DNA from 4 places in the Ligilactobacillus sp. Marseille-Q7487 genome. Region 2 is predicted to be linked to each of the others. Evidence: predicted binding sites of a transcription regulator. Region 2 holds the regulator's gene; each other region holds the start of a gene.

Region 1 (6,015 bases), 1.2 Mb from region 2:
GCACCCATTGAGATTGCACGACCATTAGCTGCAAATGGGAATTGTGCTTTTTTAACGTCTAAGCCTTGTTCTTTAGCTTCCGCAAAGGTTAAACCAGTTGTTGCAATCGAAGTGTCTGTATAGCAAACAGCAGGCATTGCATGGTAATCAACAATTGTTGGCTTACCTGCGATTGCTTCGGCAGCAACTTTACCTTCGTAGCTAGCTTTGTGTGCTAAAGCAAAGCCAGGAACCACATCACCAATTGCATAGATGTTTGGTACACTTGTACGGCTTTGAGCATCAACTTCGATTAAGCCACGTTCATCAATTTTAACACCAATTTGTTCTAAGCCCATGTCGCGTGTGTTAGGGCGACGACCAACGGAAACGATGCAGTAATCAGCTTCGATTTCCATATCTTTACCATTGACGTTAGCGGTGATGATTACGGAATCTTTTGTTTGTTCAGAATTTTTAGCAAAAGCATTAGTGTAAATATCTACACCTTGTTTGCTAAAGTGATGTTCAACAACTTTCACCAAGTCTTTTTCATAGTTAGCTAAGATTGAATCAGAGCCTTCTAAGATAGAAACGTGTGCACCTAAGTTAGCGTAAGCAGAAGCCAATTCAGAACCGATGTAGCCACCACCGATTACAACTAAACGTTTAGGAACTTCTGTTAAAGCTAAAGCGCCAGTTGAATCAAGCACACGTCCTTCGAATTTAAAATTAGGAATTTCAATTGGATGACTACCAGTTGCGATAATCAAGTTGTTGAAAGTATAAGTTTGTGCGTTGTCTTCGCTATCTAAGACACGCAATGTGTTTTCGTCTTTAAGGTAAGCATTACCCCAAATAACATCGATTTTGTGTTTCTTAAATAAACCAGCAACACCACCGGTTAATTGAGAAACAACTTTTTGTTTCCATTCTTGGGTCTTTGAAAAATCAAGGTTAGCTGCGGTTACACGCAAACCCATGTCTTGGGAATTCATTGCATTTTGGTAACGGTGTGCGGCTTCAATTAAAGCCTTAGATGGAATACAACCAACGTTTAAGCAGACACCGCCAATGTATTCACGTTCAATCACAGTAACTTTTTGACCTAATTCAGCTGCATGAATTGCAGCAACATAACCACCAGGGCCCGCCCCGATGACAACTGTATCTAGTTCGATTGCGAAATCTCCAACAACCATTCTTATCCCTCCATTAATAGCAATTCTGGTTCGCCAAGTAATTCTTTCAAGCGGTTAAGTGCCTTTTGAGCAGTTGCACCGTCAATCACACGGTGGTCAAAGGCCAAGGAAAGTTTCAAGACTCTAGCAGCCATGACTTCATCGCCTTGAACAACTGCTTCCTTGGTGATGCGACCAATACCTAAGATGGCAACTTCTGGCCAGTTAATGATTGGTGTAAAGAATCCACCACCAACAGAACCGATGTTAGTTAAAGAAATGCTTGCATGTTTCATATCTTCAACTGTTAATTTACCTTCTTTAGCCTTGGCTGTGTTTTCTGTGATTTGTTTTGCGATGCCAAATAAACTCATTTGATCTGCATGCTTGATGTTTGGCATAAACAAACCACGTTCAGTATCGGTTGCGATACCAACATTGATGAAGTCATTAAAGATCATTTGCTTGTTGTCCATATCAACAACTGAGTTAAAGATTGGGAATTCTTTAAGCACAACAGCAACGGCTTTGACGATGTAAGCCAAGAAGGTTAGGCGGACATCTTTTTGTAAAGCCAATTCTTTGTATTTTGCACGATGTTCCCATAATTTATCCACGACAACTTCATCAAAGACATGAACGTGTGGGATTTCTTGAACTGAGCGTGCCACTGATTTAGCGGTTGCGTAACGAACAGCTGACATTTTTTCAGCATGTTGTGGCCAAGCTGCATCGGCAATAACTTGTGGTGCTTTAGTTGGTTGTTTAACTTCTTGTTCTTCACTAACAACGATTGGAGCACTACCTTGAGTTAAGAATTGATCGATATCACTACGTAAAATTTGGCCGTGGTTACCTGTACCCTTAACTTGAGTCAAATCAACACCTTTTTCACGTGCATAAGCGCGGACTACAGGCATAGCTAAAACAGGTAAGCTGTGGTCTTGAACGCTAGGTGCATTTGTAGCTGCGATTGCTGGTGTGGCAGGGGTTGTTTCTTGTGGCTTAACTTCAGCATTAGCTTCTTGAGCAGGTGCTTCTTCTTGGCTTTCATCAACATTACCCAAACCTTCAGCAACTTCAAGTTCGATCAAAGGATCGCCAACTTCGGCCGTTTCACCTTCAGCCACTAAGATTTTAATAACTTTACCAGCCACAGGAGATGGTAATTCTTCTACTGATTTATCATTTTCAATTTGTACTAATTCGCCGTCAACTTGGACTTCGTCGCCTGGCTTAACGTGCCATTCACCGATTGTTCCTTCGGCGATACCTTCACCGATATCGGGTAATTTAAATTGATATCTACTCATTAATTTTTACCTCCAATTAGTAGTTCACGATTTCTTTGACCTTAGCGATAATATCGTTTTTATTTGGTAACCATGCATGTTCTGCTTCACCAAATGGATATGGTGTATCTGGCGCATAAACACGACCGATTGGTGCTTCTAAAGACATAATGCCTTTTTCAGCAATGATTGTAGCTACTTGGCTAGAAACACCAGCTTGTTGTTGTGCTTCTTGTACCAAGACAACACGTCCAGTTTTTTGAACAGAAGCGAGGATTGTTTCTTCATCAATTGGTGAAACTGTTCGTAAGTCAACAACTTCAACATCGATACCTTCTTTAGCTAAAGCATCAGCAGCTTTTAAGCTTTCTTGAACCATGTAGCCATAAGAAATGATAGTCAAATCTTTACCTTCACGTTTAACATCTGCTTTGTCTAACGGGATAGTGTACATTTCTTCAGGCACTTCTTCTTTGACAGAGCGATAAAGTTTCATATGTTCCAAGAAGACAACGGGATCATCTGAACGAATCGCAGAAAGTAATAAACCTTTAGCATCGTATGGACCACTTGGGATCACAACACGAATTCCTGGTGTTTGTGCCATCAAACCTTCTAAACTATCAGAGTGAAGTTCAGGAGTATGCACACCACCACCAAATGGTGCACGGATTGTCACTGGCATTTTACGGCTCTTACTCATACGGTAGTGAGTCCGTGAGATTTGACCAGCAATTTGATCCATAACTTCAAATACAAAACCAAAGAATTGGATTTCACAGATAGGGCGGAAACCTTGTAAAGCTAAACCAAAGGCTAAACCACCAATACCAGATTCAGCTAGTGGAGTATCAAAAACGCGGTCTTTACCGTGAATGTCTTGCAAGCCATCGGTTGCACGGAAAACCCCACCGTTACGTCCAACGTCTTCACCAAAGATTAATACTTTGTCGTTGTTCTTTAATTCTTGGTCCATGGCTTCTGTAATAGCCTTAATCATTGTGATTTTTGCCATTTTATTTAGCCTCCTTTGCCTTGAAAACCGCAATTTGATCTTGTAAGGTTTGCGGTGTATCGATAAATGTGTTTTCTAAGAATTCACTGATCTTTTGAACAGGAGCTGCTTCAGTTTCTTTGATTGCTTCGTTGATTTGTTCGTTGAATTCTTCTTCCCAACTTTGTTCTAATTCAGATGTCCAAAGACCTTTTTCAAGCAAGTATTTACGCATTCTGATCAATGGATCTTTTTGTTGCCAATCGCCTTCTTCAGCAGAAGTCCGGTAACGTTTTGGATCATCACCGGATAATGTATGTGGACCATAGCGATAGGTTAATGTTTCGATTAAAACAGGGCCGTTGCCAGCAACGCTCCAATCACGAGCAGATTTAGTAACCGCATAAACGGCTAAAGCATCCATACCATCTACTTGAACGCCAGGGATTCCGGCAGCAACAGCTTTTTGTGCTAAAGTAGGTGCAGCTGTTTGCAAAGCACGTGGCACAGAAATAGCGTAACCGTTGTTTTGAACAAAGAAGATAGCAGGTGCTTTGAATGCGCCGGCAAAGTTCATTCCTTCGTAAAAATCACCTTCAGAAGTACCACCATCTCCGGTGTATGTGTAAGCGACATTAGGTTTTTGATTTCTCTTAAGACCTAAAGCAACACCGGCAGCTTGTACATATTGTGCGCCAATGATGATTTGTGGTGGTAAAGCTTGTAAACCTTCAGGATACTTGTTTCCCAAAGCATGACCTTTTGACCACAAGAATGCTTGATAAAGTGGTAAACCGTGTTGAACTAATTGTGGAATATCACGGTAAGCGGGCAATAAAAAATCTTCTTTTTCCATTGCAAAGTTAGAAGCAATTTGGCTTGCTTCTTCGCCAGCTGTTGGAGCAAAAAAGCCCAAACGACCTTGGCGGTTAAGTTTGGTTGAACGTTCGTTTAAAACACGTGACCAAACCATTTGTTTGAAGAGTTCTACTAACTCTTCATCGCTCAATAAAGCAGCCAACTCTTGATCAACCACTTTTCCGGTTTCATCTAAAACACGGATAGGTTCAATCACAGGGGCTGCGTTTAATTTATCAAAATCTATTCTACTCATCTATAAAGCCTCCTAAATCAGTTATTGCTACAATAAGCAATTTTTTAACTATATGACAAAAAACCGACAAACAAATCATTTCTTTACTGTAACGCTTACACAATGAATGTTACTCTGTTTGTTTAACGTTGTAAACATTGTTGCATCTTGCACATATTGTATATATATGTTAAATAACTGATAATAATTGAAATTAATATGCTGAAAAAAATTTTAAATTGTGCACAATGTGATTTTCTTCACTAATGTCTTTAAATTAATCTTTAAAATTTTTATTAAGAAGGTAACCTGATATATTGACGATATGCATCTTTTTAGACGATTTTCCAGATAGGACTAGTTTTTTTGCGTGAAAAATTGCATAATTTAATGTAGTTAGATAAACTTAAAACAAACATAATTTGTTTGTGATGGAGGTAATATAAGATGCTTTTAGGAAGTGTTGAAGCCGGCGGGACAAAATTTGTCTGTGCGGTCGGTGATGAAAATTATCAAGTAAAAGAAATGGTCCAATTTCCAACGACTACACCTGAAGAAACATTAGCTAAGACAAGTGAATTTTTTGCACAATTTCCTGATTTAAAGGCAATCGGGATTGCATCATTTGGTCCGATTGAAATTCGCAAGGACTCGCCTAAGTACGGCTATGTGACAACTACACCAAAGCCAGGTTGGCATGATGCTGATTTCTTAGGAACATTAAAGAAGACCCTAGATGTACCAATGGCATGGACAACTGATGTAAATGGTTCGGCTTATGGTGAATACGTTGCTTACAAGGATGCCGGTCAAGAATTAAGTTCATTAGTATATTACACAGTCGGAACTGGAATCGGGGCTGGAATCGTGATCGATGGCAAGCTAGTAGGCGCGAAGGGTCATCCAGAAATGGGCCATGTCTTGGTAAAACGTCATCCAGAAGACTTAGCTTTCAAAGGTGTTTGCCCATATCATGGTGATTGTTTAGAAGGCGTGGCAGCTGGCCCAAGTTTTAAGGCGCGTTTAGGGATTGCCGGCCAAGATGTACCGTTTGATAACCCAACTTGGGATATCGTGGCCTATTATGTGGCCCAAGCCGTGATGCAAGCGACTTTAACCGTGCGCCCAGATAAAGTTATTATCGGTGGTGGGGTGTCTAGCGAGACATTCTTGCAAAAAGTTCGCGTGCAATTTAGCGAAATGTTAAATGACTATGTCGAAGTCGGTGATTTGGCTGAATATATCGTGATGCCAAAAGTTGCTAACAATGGTTCGGCAACTTTAGGTGATTTTGCCTTAGCAAAGCAAGCTTTAGAAGAAGGGAAATAAGTGATTTTAAAGGTAGTTGTTGTATGCAACTGCCTTTTTGTTCAAAAAAAGCGCAAATTTTTAAGAAAGAAAACATATTTTTTTAATTAAATCTGTATAAGATAGTCATATTTTTTTCACAGGTAAGCATTAGTATATAAGCATACC
Region 2 (6,015 bases):
CTATGTTTTAGGTAGACTTGGACAACAAAAACAACCAGTTGATATTCAGACCTTTGTTCCAAGCTATTTACGCTTGACACAAGCAGAAGTTCAATGGTTAGAAAAAAATCCTGATAAAGGAATCGTAGATAATGGAACATATGTTGAAAAAATTTAAGGAAAGCTTAGAAAAAATTTTGGTTGATCAACCAGAAGCAAAGAAAATCGAGTTTACGAATCATGAAATACAAGTTTCAGGGCAAACTTATTTTTTGTGTAAGGCTTTGATACCTTCGATTCCTGAAATCTTAGCGGTAGAACGTGCGGTTTATGAAGGACAAATGCCTTGGGATTATGATGCTTTTTCAAAAGAAATTGCGGATGATTTTAAATCATTATACTTAATTGTTAGAGATCAAGATCAAATGATTGCTTTTGTAGGGTGTAATTTAAGATATGCGCCTAAAGAAGCACACGTAACTAATATTGCTGTTTTACCGGCTTATCAAGAGCATGGAATAGGTAAAGCATTGTTACAAACGTTATTTGCTGCAGCCAAGAAATATGATTGCAATCAAATCAGCTTAGAGGTTCGCCAAAGTAATGTTAAAGCGCAACATTTGTATGAACAACTTGGATTTAAATGTGTAGCAAGTAAATTAAATTATTATGCAGATAATGAAACAGCCTTGCAATATATTCGAGATTTTCAAGATATCAAAGTTAAAAAGGAATGGATATAATGTGTGAAAAAAAGAAAAATTTAATTTTAGCTTTTGAATCAAGCTGCGATGAAACAAGTGTTGCGATAATTGAAGATGGACATAAAATTTTAGCTAATGTCACGGCAACTCAAATTAATAGTCATCGCCGTTTTGGTGGTGTTGTTCCGGAAGTAGCAAGTCGACATCACATCGAACAAATTACCGATTGTATCGCAACTGCTTTGGCACAAGCAGATGTAACTTATGAACAATTAGATGCTGTGGCAGTAACATATGGTCCTGGCTTAGTTGGTTCGCTATTAGTAGGCTTAACGGCAGCTAAGGCGGTGGCTTTTGCTTATGATTTACCGTTGATTCCTGTTAATCATATGGCTGGTCATATTTATGCAACACGTTTTGTGAGTGAAATTAAGTTTCCAGCATTAGCGTTGCTTGTTTCTGGTGGGCACACTGAGTTAGTTTATTTGCCTGCTCCAAATGAATTTAAGATTATTGGTGAAACTAGAGATGATGCAGCAGGTGAAGCATATGATAAGGTCGGTCGGGTGATGGGCTTAGCCTACCCAGCTGGAAAAGAAATTGATCAGTTAGCCAAACAAGGTCAAGATACCTTTAATTTTCCACGAGCTATGGAAAAAGAAGATAACTATGATTTTAGCTTCAGCGGTCTAAAGAGTGCCTTTATTAATACGTTGCATCATGCTAATCAAATTGGTGAAGAACTTTCAAAGGTCGATTTAGCAGCAAGTTTTCAACAAAGTGTAATTGATGTGTTAACACTAAAGACAATCAAAGCATTAAACAATTTTGAGTGTCAACAATTGATTTTAGCTGGTGGTGTGGCGGCCAATTCTGGTTTACGAGCACGAATTGAAGAAGAGCTAAAAGCTTTTCCAACGGTAGAATTAATCAAAGCACCACTCAAATTGTGTGGTGATAACGCAGCAATGATAGGTGCAGCAGGCTATGTGGCTTATCAAGCCGGCGAAGTTGGAGATTTGAGCTTGAATGCTAATCCAAGTTTAGAATTTGATTGGATTGACTAAAAAAATCGTGAAATAACGTTTGTACGTTGTTTCACGATTTTTGGTTTATTGATTTAAAAATTCTTCTAAAGCAAGCAAATGCTCTTCCCATGTATTCTCTACTTGACTAAGTTGATCATTTGTTTTAGTCAATTCGGTTTGCAGTGTTGTTAGCTTAGGAACATCGTTAAAAAGCAAAGGATCAGCCATTTGTTCTTCGATTTTTTGTTTTTTAGCTTCAAGTTGTTCGACTTGTTTTTCTAATTCGGCTACTAAACGTTCTAATTTACGCTGTTGTTTTTGTTTTTCTTTACTTTGTTGATAATCTTTTTTTGCCTGTGAAACCAATGATTGTTCGGCAAGTGGTGCATTTTGCATTAACTTTTGTTCTTTTAATAACTCTTGTTCTGCTTTTTTAGCAATGTAGTAATCATAATCACCTAAATAAAGTGTTGAACCAGTTGGTTGAATCTCAAGGATTGAAGTTGCAATTTTATTGATAAAATAACGGTCATGGGAAACAAATAAAATGGTTCCTGGATATTCGAGTAAAGCAAGTTCTAAAACTTCTTTGCTATCGATATCTAAATGGTTTGTCGGTTCATCTAATAATAAAAAGTTATCGTGTTGCATAGCAAGCTTAGTTAATAATAGACGTGCTTTTTCCCCACCAGATAAGCTGTGAACTATTTTTTTAACATCATCGCCACTAAATAAAAAGCTACCTAAAAGCGAGCGAATATCTTTTTCGGGAGTTGTCGGATGCTCATCCCAGATTTCATTTAAAACTGTTTTTTGGAGATGAAGATTTTTTTGTTCTTGGTCATAATAACCAATTTGGACATTTGTTCCAATAAAAGCTTCACCTTTGATAAACGGAATTTGGCCTAGAATACTTTTTAAAAGTGTTGATTTGCCAACCCCATTTGGCCCAACAATTGCCATGACATTTTGTTTACGCAAATCAAGATTGATAGGAGCTGCTAAAATTTTGTCATCATAACCAATTGCCCCATCTGTGACTTGTAAAACAACATCACCGCTAGTTTTGTTGGGAACAAAACTAAAATGAGGACCTTTTTGCTCACCCTCAGGTCGCTCCAAACGCTCCATTTTTTCGAGTTGTTTACGGCGACTTTGTGCACGTTTAGTAGTTGAGGCACGTACAATATTACGATTAACAAAATCCTCAAGCTTGTTGATTTGGACTTGTTGTTTTTCATAATTTTTCCATTGTTGTTTGAGACGTGCAGCTTTTTCATCAATATAATAAGAGTAGTTGCCCTTATAGTAATGGCAAGTTTGTTGACTCAATTCATAAACTTCGTTGACAACTTTATCTAAAAAGTAACGGTCATGAGAAACAATTAATAAAGCACCTTGATAACTTTGAAGATAATTTTCAAGCCAAGTTAAAGTTTCAATATCAAGATGGTTAGTTGGTTCGTCTAAGATTAATAAATCACGTTTTTCTAAAAGTAACTTTGCTAAAGCTAAACGTGTTTTTTGCCCTCCGGATAGAGAAGATATTGAGCGTTGATAATCTGTTTCATAGAAGTGAAAACCGTGTAAGACTGAGCGGATTTCATTTTCATAACCATAACCATTTTGTTCTTTAAAATCATGTTGTAATTGATCATAACGTGTTAAAAGTTGTTGATATTTGGTTGAATGATGGTCAATATCTTGGGCCATTTGTTGTTCGAGTAGGTGCATTTGCTCTTCAATTTTTTTAAGATGTGCAAAGACACTCAACATTTCTTCAAAAATTGTTTTATTTGAGGTTAACTCACTATTTTGGGCAAGATAGCCAATTGTTAAATCTTTGCGTTGACTAATTTTACCTGCATCGGGTTTGGTTTGTCCAATGAGCATTTTGATGAGCGTTGATTTGCCAGCTCCATTGCGCCCAACTAAAGCAATTTTTGAATTATCTTGAATATCTAAATTAACATTTTTAAATAAAATCTCTGCACCAAAATGTCGTGCAACTTGTTGGACTTGCAATAAAATCATGTAAATCACCTTTTCTATTTAATTTAGCCATGAATAAGTGTACCATTAGAAATTACACTTGCGCTAATGTGATACAGCAATATCTCTTAAATTTGCATGGTCGCGCTTTTTTAGATATTCTTTTGTAATTATAGATTAATTATATCATGACGGGCGTCAAGATAGTTTTTACTCTATCTTTTTTATTATACTGAAAATAATGAAAAAAAGTAGACTTGTATTTTTGATGAAAAATGTTATTGTTTTAGAGCTTAGATTAAATTGACATAGTAATAAGTTTTCGCTGATATATGCTACATCATACTTAAATATCCAATTGTAAAATGATAAAGCGTGTTAAGTAATTGAGTTTATTGTTTGTACTAAATAAAGCTAGTAGCGTAACTGATAAATTTTTGTAAATATAAAAAGTTTTTTGTATTTTTTCTTGATTAAAAAAGCGCGAAATTTTTTCTGAAAGTTTGTGAAATAGTTACATAACGTTTTTAAAAAAAGGGATAAGACGGCATTTTTTTTGTGCAGAATAGTTCAAATTTAAATACGCGTATGTTAAAATTGATGTATATAGTTTTAATAGGAAAGGAGTCTAGGTTTGAATGGTAGCAGCTACAATTCCACAAGCAACCGCAAAAAGACTACCAATTTATTATCGTTATTTAAATATTTTGGCTGATTCTGGTAAAAAGCGTGTTTCTTCAACGGAATTAGCAGAAGCAGTTAAGGTTGATTCTGCCACTATCAGACGAGACTTTTCATATTTTGGAGCATTAGGGAAACGTGGTTATGGTTATGACGTTGAAAGTTTACTAGAATTTTTCAAGAAAACTTTGAATCAAGATAAGCTAACTAATGTAGCCTTAATTGGTGTCGGTAATTTGGGACATGCGTTGTTAAACTTTAACTTCCATAAAAGCAATAATGTGCGTATTAGTGCGGCCTTTGATATTAATGAAGAAATCACTGGTACAATTCAAAGTGGTGTTCCAATTTATCCAATGTCTGATATGAAAGAACAATTAACTGTACAACAAATTGAAGTTGTAATCTTAACCGTTCCTTCATCGGTTGCGCAAAAGGTAACTGATGAGTTAACCGAAGTGGGGGTTAAAGGTATTTTAAACTTTACCCCGTTACGTATCACTGTGCCTGAGACAGTTCGGGTGCAAAATGTTGATTTAACTAATGAATTACAAACATTAGTTTACTTCTTGGATCATTTTGGACCAGGTAAATAAAAAATTCCCAAGTTTTCATGCTTGGGAATTTTTTTATTGAAAATTAAGCCACAAGACGATAGCGTTCATGATTAGATGTGCTAAAATCGGCGCTAAAATAGTATGACTATAGCGATAACAAAGTGCCAAAAGCATTCCAATCAACCAATAGGTTAGATAATGCCCATCACCATGAGCGACACTAAATAACATGCTTGAAGCGACTAAACATAGCCCAATATTAAAGTAATCACTTAGGTTACCATATAAAACTTTACGAAAGATTAATTCTTCGCAAATTGGAGCACAAATAACGATGACGATTAAATAATAAGGATATTTTTGTGTAATAGCTATCAAAAGATTGGTATTTTGTGAAAAGGCAGGTTGATGCAAAAAAATATTTTCAAAGTAAAGTCCAAATGTCTGGACGATAAAAAGTCCAATGCTTGTGCCTAAAATTAATAAGCTTAATCTTAGTTTATTAATTTTAACACCTTGCTCAATCTTGTTAGAAGCTTGATAGTGATGGTTTAAGCTTAGTAAGACTATGATCAAGCAAAGATTTAAAATAGTTAATATTGGATATAAGAAATCATTATTGGCAATAAATTGTCCACATAAAAGTTCTAACAGATTAAAGCCTAAATAAGTTGTCAGTAAAGCTAAAATATTTTTTTGCAGTGTCATCTTTAATCCTCCTAAAAAACTGTTTGTATTATAGCATTCTTTAGTAAAAGATTAAAGAAAGACTACAATTAGCAGATTATTTTTCAGATGAAAAAGCTTGATTTAACAGGCTTTATCGCTAAAAATTAGCACTCGACGCTTGAGAGTGATAAAAAAAGCTTGCATTTTTGGATGAAAGTGATTATAGTAGTAATTGTAAGTTGTTAGCACTCTAGTTAAGCAAGTGCTAAAAAAGATGGAGGGATCTACAGTGCTTAAACCATTAGGAGATAGAATTATTTTAGAAGTTCAAAAAGAAGAAGAACAAACAGTTGGTGGAATTGTTTTGGCAAGTAATGCTAAAGAAAAACCACAAACTGGTAAAGT
Region 3 (6,015 bases), 320 kb from region 2:
ATAGTTGCCATCGTTTCATCATCCCTTCATTAATTATTAGTTAGAAATTAAATTTTTAAAAAAATAAAGTAATCAAGTACCATTGTAACATGTTTTTAGCTTTTTTGATTTTTAAAATAAATTTTCCAACTTCATTTAAACAAAAAAGTTTAGGCAAAATCAAAGCCTAAACTTAATTAATTTCAATAATCTAACTAAAAATGTGACCTGAACTTCTAGTTTTAATTAAAACGTTTGGATAATTGTCTAAAATTTTTCGCAATTTTACCAAACCATATCCACGCTTTGCTCAGTTAAATAAAAAATTTCTTCTGTTTTTGGTAAATTATCTATCAGTTTCTTAGGAATTTCATACAATTCTTCAGCAATAAATACGTCGATTGCAACACTTTCTTCAAATACTCTATCATTTAGCAATAAAATATAATCAACAAAAGATTTAATCTGATATAAATCATGCGTGATTAACAAAATGGTCTTGCCTTGCGCTTTTAATTGTTTAATTTGTTTTACAAACTTTTCTACACTATCATAATCCATGCCAGCTGTTGGTTCATCTAAAATTAATAACTTAGGGTCAGACAAGGTCGCAAGTAAGAATGAAAGTTTTCGCTTTTGTCCGCTCGAAAGTGTCGCTGTTTTTTGCTTTTTTTCTTTTATTAGATCAAATTTTGTCAAAAGCTCATCAATATTGACTTTTTGCTTAAAAAATGAAGCTTGTAATTTAATTAAATCATTAACACTTAAATCTTTTGGAAAATAATCTTCTTGAAAAACAACTCCAACTTCGTTTTTAATATTCAAATTATTTTTAATTTCACCGGAATCTTCTTTAATAAGTTTAAGCAAAATACTAATAAAAGTTGTTTTACCCGCCCCATTTTTTCCAAGTAGCGTATAAACTTTACCCAATGCTAATCTTAAAGATAACCCCTTCAAAACTTCTTTAGTACCATATTTCTTTTTTAAATCATTAATCTCAATTAAATTCATCTTTTCCCCCAAAAAACAGATTTTTTAGCTACATCTTAATTTATTAAGTATAACTTATTTATTTTTATTTTTTTGCTCCTTGTCAAAAAACGGATTTAATTAATCATTTCTGGTTAAAGTTCTTTTTACAAAACAAAAAAACCGAGTAAAACACTGTTTTACTCGGTCTATCAATCACTTATCTTACATCATACGATGATCAGTTCTAGAAATAACGTCACGGCGTTGTTCTGGTGTCAAATCTCTAAAGCGAACTGCATAACCAGAAACACGAATAGTGAAGTTAGCATACTTAGGATTATCAATATCCTTGTCCATTTCTTCTAACAATTCACGCCCAAAGACGTTAACGTTTAGGTGGTAACCACCTTTATCGAAGTAACCATCTAACACGTTACGTAAGTTATCAATTTGCATGTCTTCATCATCAGTCCGGCCCAAAGCGCCTGGATTGATTGTTTGTGTATCAGAAATTCCATCTAATGCACATGCATAGTTTAACTTAGCTGTTGAGTTTAAGGATGCAAGCAAGCCATTCTTTTCACCTAAGAACTTACCATCATGATAACTTGGATTTGCCCCTGGAGCAAGTGGTTTACCCGCACGACGACCATCAGGAGTGTTACCTGTGTTCTTACCATAAACAACGTTTGAAGTAATTGTCAATAATGACAAGGTTGGAGTTGAATTACGGTATGTGTGTTGACGTTTGATTTGGCTCATGAAGTATTCTAAAATCCAGTTTGCTGCTTCATCAGCTTCATCGTTGTCATTACCATAAGTTGGGAATTCGTTTTGTGGAATATAGTCAACAGCAATGCCATCTTCATCGCGGATAACCTTAACATTACCATGTTTAATCGCCATCAAGGAATCAGCCGCATGAGAAATACCAGCAATCCCTGTTGCAAAGGTCCGTTTCAAATGCGTATCCATCAAAGCCAATTGTGGAGCTTCATAAGCATACTTATCATGCATGTAGTGAATTACATTTAAAGTATTTACATATAATTCAGCTAACCAATCCATGATATCCTTGTAGCGTTCGATAAATTCATCATAATCAAGCGTATCGCCTTCCATTGGTCTAAAGCGTGGGCCAACTTGCATCTTGGTGATTTCATCAACCCCACCGTTAATTGCATACAAAACAGCTTTAGCCAAGTTAGCACGAGCACCGAAGAATTGCATATCTTTACCGATAACAGTTGCAGACACACAACATGCAATCGCTGCGTCATCAGAACCCCAGTATTGTCTTAACAAATCATCATTTTCAAATTGGATTGATGATGTTTGGCGCGCAATCTTAGCTGCATATGTTCTAAAGCCTTTTGGTAAGCGTGAAGAATATAAAACAGTCAAGTTTGGTTCTGGGGATGGTCCCATGTTGATTAAAGTATGCAAGATACGGAAATCATTTTTAGTTACTAAGGAACGGCCATCGATATTCATCCCTGCAATTGATAATGTTGCCCAAATTGGGAAGCCAGAGAATAATTGGTTGTATTCTGGAGTACGTGCAAATTTAACCATACGTAATTTCATGATTAAATGATCGATTAATTCTTGTGCTTCAAATTCAGTGATCAAACCACGATCTAAATCACGTTGAATATAAATATCTAAGAATGCAGAAATACGACCGATTGACATTGCAGCACCGTTTTGTGATTTGATAGCTGCTAAATAACCAAAGTAAAGCCATTGGATAGCTTCTTTAGCATTAGTTGCTGGTTTAGAAATATCGTAACCATATGAAGCTGCCATTTCTTTCATATCAGCTAAAGCACGATATTGTTCAGTAACTTCTTCACGCAAACGAATTACATCGTCTGTCATTACCTTATTACCAATCAAGCTCCAGTCTTTTTTCTTTTGTTCCATCAAGTAGTCAATACCATATAAAGCTACCCGACGGTAATCGCCGATGATACGGCCACGACCATAAGCATCTGGTAAACCTGTAATAATCTTGTTTTTACGCGCTAAACGCATTTCATCTGTATAAGCATCAAACACACCTTGGTTATGTGTCTTACGCCATTTGTTAAAGATAAATGTCATTTCATCGTCAGTTTCATAACCATTAGAAACAAGTGCTTTGTTAGCCATGTTAATCCCACCAAATGGCATAAATGCTTGCTTCAATGGTTCGTCAGTTTGCAAACCAACAATTTTTTCTTCTTCTTTAATTAAATAACCTGGTTTATGTGAAGTAATTGTTGCAGGGATATTATTATCCATGTTATACACGCCATTTTTTTCGTGTTGTACTTCAAATAACTCTTGTAACTTATTCCATAATTTTTCTGTTGATGGAGCGGCTTTTTCTAAAAAGCTATCATCACCTGTATATTCAGTATAATTTTGCTTAATGAAGTCTAAGGTATTAATTTCTCTTTGCCATCTACCAGCTTTAAAGCCTTCCCATTCTTTCATAACCATTTTTTCCATAACTAACCTCCTTGGGTGTTTAAAAGCAATAGATTATTAGCGCTTTCAAGACATATAATACATTCTTTTGTGACAAATGTCAAAAGAAAATTCTGATATACAATGTAAATGTATTCTTATATTTCTGTCAAAAAGCGCGATTTTATGCAGTTGTTTGTGCTACACTTCACATTCTTCGAATATTTATTATAAGTTATAGCCAACTAAAATTTTTTAACGGCCAATATGTCAAAACAGCCTGTCCTTGAATCCATTCTGTTTTTACTGCACCAAAAGTTCGCGAATCTTTGCTTATTCGTCGGTTATCGCCTAAAACAAAATATCTTCCTTCAGGTACTGTATCTACATTTAACAAATCTTTTAAGGTAAAATCCGAAGTATATGTTTGTTTGGCATCTAAATCCAATGGTTCCAAAAACTTTTCAGAAATATATTTACCATCAACATAAAGTTTATCATCTTTATATTCGATTTTCTCACCAGGCAAGCCAATTACGCGCTTTATATAAGTTTCACCACTCGGCATTTTAATTACAACAATATCAAAACGCTTGATTTTACCAAAATGTCTAACTAATACTTCATCACGATTATGCAAGGTTGGTTCCATTGAATCTCCTTCAACTTGTAAAGGAACCAGTACAAATAAACGAATAAATAAAGCCAAACAAACAGCACAAAAGATCAATGGAATCCAATAACCAAATCTAATCTTTTTTATTTTTTGCATTTTATTACCTTCACTGAATAAATTTATTTTCACTCACTAGTATACATATTTTTACTAGATATGACAAAAACACATCGTAAAAAACGATGTGTTTTATCTATCTATTTTAACAAATTAATTGCTTTTTGATATGCTGTATCTTTAAGAAGACGATACTTAGCTAATATTACATTTAAAGTTGTTTGCGTTATTTTCCCATTTTCTTGCAGTTTATTTTCTTGTTGAAACTGTGCTACAACATTTTTGGTCGTTTCATCAAAAGTCCCATTCACTGTTACTGTATAGCCCAAATCTGCTAAGATTTTTTGTAAAATACAAACTTGAAGACTTTCATCGCCAAGCTGATAATTACCATTTATTACACCTTGGGTGGTAAAAACCGTGCTATTTGCGGTTATGTCTGGTTGTAAGCCTTTATGATGAATCCAATTTCCCTTAGGTGTTAACCATTTTGCAATTGTTAATTTAAGCTCTGTTTGATCTTTAAATGGTATAGTAGTTTGTACTGTCCCTTTCCCAAAAGACTTAGTTCCTACCAACTTAACATGCGCACTTTGTTTCAAGGCTCCTGCGAATATTTCAGCAGCACTAGCTGAATTTCCATTAATCAAAACCGTGGTTGGTTCAAAAATCTTAAACCCTTTATCATACTTCGCTTGTGCTTTGTATACTTGCTTTTGACCTTGTTTATCTTCAATTTGCATAATTGTTTTACCGTCTTTCAAAAACATCGATGATAAATTCAAGGCCTGATCTAGCAAGCCACCTGGATTATCCCGCACATCAATAATCCATTTTTTAGCACCTGATTTTCGTAATTTCTTAATCATAGTTTTAAACTCTTGTGTTGTTCGTTTCGAAAAACTAGTAATCTGAATATAACCAACTTGTTTATCGTTTGAATCAATAAAACCATTTACGGTTGCTACATTAATTTCTTTACGCATTAGTGTTTTAGTTAATATTTTATCTTGACGCTTAAACGTCATTTTAACTTCAGTATTAGCCTTTCCCTTAATCAATTTAGTAACTTGATTTAAACTTTTATTATCAATTTTTTTACCATCGATTTTTAAAATGATATCCCCTTTTTGTAAATCTGCTGTTTGCGCAGGTGAATTGGGTGTGATTGCTGTAATTTTAACTCCTTGATCATCCTTAGTAACTTCGACACCAATGCCTACAAAACTACTAGAAATAGTTTCATTAAGATTTTTTGTTGCCTGTTTGTCTAAATACTCTGAGTATTGATCATCTAAGCTTTTTACCATCCCCTCAATCGCACTATCGGTTAATTTATTAGCTTTAACATCTTGATAGTAATTATCTGAAATGGCTTGATAAACTGTACTAATTTTTGCTAACGATTTATTTGTTTTTTGTAAAGCATTTAATTGATCATTTAATAACCAATACATTCCACTTGCTCCTATAAAAAGAGCTAATACCCCAATTAGTACTACTACCCCCAGACTATATTTTTTAGTATTTCGCCTTTCTTTTCGCATAAAAATTCCTCTTTGATATCTAAGCTAATTTTTCAAGATAATTATGCCAAGCATCGTCAAATACCGACATACTTGGCAAATAGCCTGCATTTAATTCTAGATAAGCTGAAACTTCTTCATACTCACTTGCTTGTTTAGGAAAACTTTGATCATAAAAAGCATTATTAGCAAATTGTGCTATTTCATCAATTGCATTAGGATCTCTTTGAGTCATTAAATACTGATAAAAAGATTGTCTTTTCATTTTTAATCTCCTTGATTACTCTAATGGTATCGAAACTTTAAATAAAAATTTATCTTTATTTAAATCAAGTTCTTGGCCTTTTA
Region 4 (6,015 bases), 480 kb from region 2:
CGGTAACGACTTCTGGGATGAATGCATTACCTTTCGATAAAATCACTCACGGAACTGCTGTTAACAACACTTTCCGTCAAGTATTAAGTTCGATTGGGACCGCCATTTTGACGAGTGTCTTAACTAACGTGACACTTAACTCGATGCCAAGCAAGTTCTTACTTCACAGCCAACCATTAACCTATCAAAATCACGCTTTAGATGCCGCAGTTAGTGGCTATCATGCAGCATTCATGGTATCTGTTGGCTTTGCTTTTGTTTCTTTATTGTTAACTTTCCGTTTAAACAACGGTACTAACGTGCGCAAACCATCTGGCGATTTAGGAGGTAATCACTAATGTTAATCTTCCTCTTAGTAATTTTTGTCGTTTTATTCTTCTTATTTATGGTTTTACCACTGGGCAAACGTCATTTTATCGGCGCCGGTTGCTTTTTAATCTTGGCTATCTTATGCGGAGCGGCTTTGATCGCTAATGATACCTACCACATGGGCATGAAAGTTCAAAAGACAACCACGGTTAAACCTTTAGTTTCTTCTGTCGATGGCCAAATGCCAATCTTGTTGTATCAACCATTAGGCACAAGCGGTCAACAAAAAATTTATTTATACAAAACCAAAACAACACAAAAGAAACCACAAGCCATTAAAACTAAGAACATGAGTGCTAAAACGACGACGACAACTACTAAGCCACAAGTTGTTATTAGCGAACAACGCTATGTTTATAAGAACTCTTTAAGCAAATTATTATTTGGCATTTTAGGCAATAACAACGAGCTAAAGCATCGTAGCTATACCTTTAAAGTTGGTAGTGATTGGTATGTTTTAAGCGTAAAACAAGCACAAAAACTCGGCAAAGCCATGGCTGATAAAAACACACAACAACAACTACAACTCGCTATCAGTCAAGCCTTGCAAAGTGCTTTACAAAAAGATCCTCATCTTTCTAAAGAACAACAACAAGTTGTCAGCCAACAAGCAACTCATGACTTTATTAATAAACTAGTTAAATAACTTATTATCTAAACAAAAAAACAGCTCGCTTTACTAAATAACAGTAAAGCGAGCTATTTTTTAAGAGTTTATCTTAAATGGAAAACATCTTTAAAATTGATCGATTAAGATTTGACGTAATTCATCCAAGCCTGGTTGGCGAGGGTTTGCTGAAGTACATTGATCGTTGTAAACTAAATCAACCAATTTGTCTAATGACTTATCGAAGTGTTCCTTTGTTACCCCATTTGCAGATAAGGTTGGTTCAACATCGATAGCCTTCATCAATTCAAGGATGCGATCGCACAATGCTTCAACTAATTCTGCATCTGTCTTGCCTTTCAAGCCAAGATGACGTGCGATATCTGCATAATCCTTTTGAGCACGATATACTTCGTAACGTGGGAATGGTGTGCGTTTTACGCGACCTGTTACACCGTTGAAACGAATTACGTGTGGCATTGCAATTGAGATTGCTAAACCATGTGGTAAGCCAAATTCCCCACCAGTCTTGTGAGCCAATGAGTGGTTGATACCCAAGAAGGCATTAGCAAATGACATGCCACCTAAAGTAGCTGCATAATGCATATTTTCACGTGCTGTTTCACCAGCTAGTGTAGGATTCTTAGGATCAAACTTGTAAGATTCTTCTAAGTTGTTGATTACTAAATCGATTGCTTGTAAAGCCCATGGACGTGTGAAGTCGGATGCTGCCACAGATACATAGGATTCTAAAGCATGAGATAAAGTATCTAAACCAGATAAAGCAACAGTTCTCTTAGGAACAGTCATAACAAATTCTGGATCAACGATTGCCACTTGTGGTGTCAATTCGTAGTCGGTCAATGGGTACTTCACATGTGTATTATCATCTGTAATAACAGCATATGGTGTAACTTCAGAACCTGTACCAGATGTTGTTGGAATCGCAAATAATTTAGTTTCAGTTGCGTGATGGAATTTCACGATACGTTTACGGATATCCAAGAATTTTTGTTGTAAACGAGTGAAGAGTTCACTAACTTTTTCATAACTATCTAAGAAGCCTGGTTCTTGATCTAAGGAGTATTCATAGATATAACGTGCAATCTTAGCAGCATCCAAAGCAGACCCACCACCGATAGCTAAAACAGTATCTGGTTTGAAGCTTTGCATTTGTTTTGCAATTTCAATTGTTTGACCTAAAGTTGGGTCTGGACGAACAGAACCATAAATATCTGTCTTAACAGGTGTTGTACGTGCGTTTAATTGGTCGTAAATCTTTTCAACAAAGCCAAATTGTACCATACCTGGGTCAGCAACGATAAATGCACGTTCGATTGTTTCATATTCATCTTGCAAATATGAAATAGCATTCTTTTCATAGTAGATTTTTTCTGGTAAACGAACCCATTGAGGACGGTTACGACGTTTTGCAACTGTCTTGATGTTCAATAGGTCAGATGTTGATAAGTTATGTGACAATGAATTCTTCCCCCATGAACCTGTACCAAGTGTCAAACTTGAACGCAATGCATCTGTATAAACATCACCGATACCGCCGACAGAGTCAGGTTGATTTACTAAGATACGAGCAGCTTTGGTCTTGTCAGCAAATTCTTCAACAAATGGATCTGCTTGTGAACCAATTTGAATAGCAGAGTTATGACCTGCGCCTTGATAATCTAACAAGGCAGCCACAATCTTGATTCCATCTTCACGGTCTTTTGCCTTGTAAACAGACAAGAGTGGAGATAATTTTTCAGAAGATAATTTTTCACCAATATTCTTTGGATCAAGTTCAAATAATAAAACATCTTTGTCAGCTGGTAATTTAACACCTGCTTGTTCGCAAATCCAACGAGCTGGACGACCAGCAACTGGACCGTTAACACCATGACGATCGTTGAAGACGAAATCTTCAATCTTCTTGTAATCAGCCTTAGGTACTAAGTAAGCACCGTTAGCTTGCATCTTTTCTAACCATTCCTTATAGATAGGAGCTTCGACAACTGCTGAGTTTTCAGTTGCACAAATCATCCCGTTATCGAAACGTTTAGATAATAATAAATCTTCTACCGCACGATCCAAATGAGCTGTATGATCAACAAACACAGCACCATTACCAGCACCTACACCAAGAGATGGGTTACCAGACTTCAAAGCGGCATTAACCATGCCAGGACCACCAGTTGCCAAGATTGAAGCAATCTTAGGATTTTGAATCAAAGCTGTTGTGTTTTCAATAGATGGTGTTTCTACCCATTGAATGATATCTTTTGGAGCACCTGCGGCAACAGCTGCTTCATAAACGATCTTAGCTGCATGCACAGAACAGTTTTGTGCTTGTGGATGGAATGCAAATACAATTGCGTTACGTGTTTTTAATGCCAAGATAGATTTAAACATTGCTGTTGAAGTTGGGTTAGTTGTAGGAACGATACCTGCTAAAACTCCAAGTGGTGCAGCAATCTTAACTTGACCTTTAATTTTATCTTCTTCAATCACACCAACCGTTTTATCATGTTTGATTGCATGATAAACATTTTCTGTTGCAAAACGGTTTTTGGTATCTTTATCTTCAACAACCCCACGGCCAGTTTCATCAACTGCTTCATGCGCTAACATTAAAGCTGCTTCTGAACCTGCTAGAGCTGCTGCTGCAACGATTTTATCCACTTGTTCTTGGGTAAATGTTGCATATTGTGCTTCGGCTTTAAGTGCCTTTTGAACTAAGCCGTCTGTGTATTCACGTGCGGCTTGCATCTTTTCTTCTTCTGATAAAACTTTCTTATCTTTTTCCATAATTAAGATTCCTCCTGATATAGCCAGGTTATTTTTAACAAACCAGCTTAACACTAAATGTGAAAAACTTCACTTATTATATTACAACTATGTGTTATCGATTTCAATACTTTTTTTATTTTTTTTGTAACTTTTTTACGGTGAATTTTTTAATGTATAAAAAATATCTATAAAACAAAACCTTGATTTTACTAGTTGTTTAAGGGCTTACATTGTTTTTGTAGCAGCATTTTGAACTTTGTTTTGTTTTTCACATATCAAATAGAATTTTTCGGTGAAATATAACTCCAATTTAAATAATTTTATTACCAATCATTATTTGCTCAAATTTTCACGATTATTTAAATTTAATAGCATTAACACAAATCAATGCATCATGCAATTCAATTAATCTTTTTATCTTTACACAAAACAAAAAACGCTCCCTCTTAAGAAGCGTTTTTCAATGAATAATATTTATTTGATAACCTTAGCAATCTTTCCTTGTTCAATATAAACTGCCAAAATAGATAAATCAGCCGGATTAACACCACTAATCCGTCCAGCTTGAGCAAGTGTCGTTGGTTGAATTTTTGTCAATTTTTGTTGAGCTTCTGTTGCCAATCCTTCAATCGCACTATAATCGATATTTACAGGAATCTTTTTGGCCTCCATCCGCTTTAATTTTTCAACTTTCTCGTAAGCCTTCTTAATATAGCCTTCGTATTTATATTGGATTTCAATTTGTTCAATCACACGTGAATCTAAAGGTGTTGGAGCACTTGGAATAAATTGACTTAGATCCGCATAACTGACATATGGACGCCGTAAAAAATCACTGGCTAAAACGCCATCTTTTAAAGGATTATCGTTATGAGCTTGTAAATATGCGTCAACTGCTGGATTTGGCTTAATCCGAATGCTTTCAAGTCGTTGTTGTTCGGCTAAAATAGCTGCCTTTTTAGCTTCAAAAGCCGCATATTGTTCTTGGTTAACCAAACCTAATTCATGTCCAAGCTCAGTCAAACGTAAATCAGCATTGTCGTGGCGTAAAATTAAACGATACTCGGCACGCGAAGTCAATAAACGATACGGTTCATTGGTCCCTTTAGTCACCAAATCATCAATCATCACTCCAATATATGCATCGCTACGTTTTAAAACAATCTCTTCTAAGCCTAAAGCATGTCTCCCGGCATTAATTCCAGCAATTAAACCTTGCCCTGCAGCTTCTTCATATCCTGAAGTTCCATTGGTTTGACCAGCTGTATACAATCCCTTGATTAACTTAGTTTCTAGAGTTGGACGCAATTGATAAGGAGAAACAACATCATACTCAATCGCATAACCCGGACGCATCATTTCTGCATTTTCTAAACCAGCAATCGAATGCACCATTTCTTGTTGAATCTCTTCTGGTAGTGAAGTTGACAAACCTTGAATATAGTATTCATCTGTCGTTTTGCCTTCCGGTTCGATGAATAATTGATGGCGTTCTTTATCTGCAAAACGCACTAATTTATCTTCGATAGATGGACAATAACGTGGTCCTACACCTTCAATAACCCCGGTAAACATCGGTGCACGATCCAAATTATCACGAATCACACGATGCGTCTTTTCGTTAGTATAAGTCAACCAGCAAGAAAGTTGGTCCTGCGGTGCTAAATATGCTTCATCTGGTGTCATGAAACTAAAATGATTAGGCTTTTCATCGCCAGGTTGTTCTTCTGTTTTGGCATAATCAATCGTGGTTCCATCAACACGTGGTGGCGTTCCTGTCTTAAAGCGTTTGAGTTCAAATCCTAATTTCTCAAGATTTTTGGACAATTCCATTGCTGCTTGGGTATTATTAGGTCCTGAAGAATACATCAATTCACCAATGATAATTTTTCCACGTGCAGCAGTCCCCGTTGTCAATACCACTGCTTTAGCACCATAACGTGCACCAGTATTAGTGATAACCCCTTTAATTTGACCATCTTCTACGATCAAATCATCAACAATGCCTTGACGCAATGTCAAATTGGGTTGTTTTTCTAACGTATGTTTCATTTCTAGTGAATAGCGATGTTTGTCGGCTTGAGCACGTAAGGCACGTACAGCCGGGCCTTTCCCCGTATTAAGCATACGCATTTGCACATAGGTTTTATCGATATTTTTGCCCATCTGTCCACCTAAAGCATCGATTTCACGTACAACAATTCCTTTAGCCGGACCCCCGATTGATGGATTACATGGCATAAATGCCACCATAT

What was found. The regulator Rex, encoded in region 2, represses fermentation and respiration genes when NADH is low (regulators of the CRP and FNR family bind a similar motif). The targets are predictions, from matches to a motif close to TTGTGAANTANTTCACAA.
Region 1: a site for Rex is predicted at 4,788-4,805, ahead of pdhA (pyruvate dehydrogenase (acetyl-transferring) E1 component subunit alpha). Genes of this name have one in related genera too.
Region 3: a site for Rex is predicted at 3,518-3,535, ahead of pflB (formate C-acetyltransferase). Genes of this name have one in related genera too.
Region 4: a site for Rex is predicted at 4,017-4,034, ahead of adhE (bifunctional acetaldehyde-CoA/alcohol dehydrogenase). Genes of this name have one in related genera too.

What each region holds. Positions count from the first base shown of each region.
Region 1 covers NZ_CASCJC010000001.1:1,789,574-1,795,588, reverse strand. Annotated here, with positions in the region: gene lpdA (dihydrolipoyl dehydrogenase) at 1-1,181, opposite strand, end outside; gene QM017_RS08795 (dihydrolipoamide acetyltransferase family protein) at 1,184-2,473, opposite strand; gene QM017_RS08790 (alpha-ketoacid dehydrogenase subunit beta) at 2,490-3,467, opposite strand; gene pdhA (pyruvate dehydrogenase (acetyl-transferring) E1 component subunit alpha) at 3,469-4,560, opposite strand; gene scrK (fructokinase ScrK) at 4,987-5,868, shown strand.
Region 2 covers NZ_CASCJC010000001.1:563,131-569,145, forward strand. Annotated here, with positions in the region: gene tsaB (tRNA (adenosine(37)-N6)-threonylcarbamoyltransferase complex dimerization subunit type 1 TsaB) at 1-157, shown strand, start outside; gene rimI (ribosomal protein S18-alanine N-acetyltransferase) at 132-722, shown strand; gene tsaD (tRNA (adenosine(37)-N6)-threonylcarbamoyltransferase complex transferase subunit TsaD) at 722-1,750, shown strand; gene QM017_RS02770 (ABC-F family ATP-binding cassette domain-containing protein) at 1,796-3,745, opposite strand; gene QM017_RS02775 (redox-sensing transcriptional repressor Rex) at 4,342-4,980, shown strand; gene QM017_RS02780 (type II CAAX endopeptidase family protein) at 5,014-5,649, opposite strand; gene groES (co-chaperone GroES) at 5,900-6,015, shown strand, end outside.
Region 3 covers NZ_CASCJC010000001.1:883,072-889,086, reverse strand. Annotated here, with positions in the region: gene ylqF (ribosome biogenesis GTPase YlqF) at 1-11, opposite strand, end outside; gene QM017_RS04450 (ABC transporter ATP-binding protein) at 265-993, opposite strand; gene pflB (formate C-acetyltransferase) at 1,177-3,435, opposite strand; gene lepB (signal peptidase I) at 3,644-4,180, opposite strand; gene QM017_RS04435 (S41 family peptidase) at 4,282-5,688, opposite strand; gene QM017_RS04430 (YozE family protein) at 5,708-5,932, opposite strand; gene QM017_RS04425 (YpmS family protein) at 5,948-6,015, opposite strand, start outside.
Region 4 covers NZ_CASCJC010000001.1:84,864-90,878, reverse strand. Annotated here, with positions in the region: gene QM017_RS00390 (MDR family MFS transporter) at 1-338, shown strand, start outside; gene QM017_RS00385 (DUF4811 domain-containing protein) at 338-1,015, shown strand; gene adhE (bifunctional acetaldehyde-CoA/alcohol dehydrogenase) at 1,106-3,778, opposite strand; gene mnmG (tRNA uridine-5-carboxymethylaminomethyl(34) synthesis enzyme MnmG) at 4,235-6,015, opposite strand, start outside.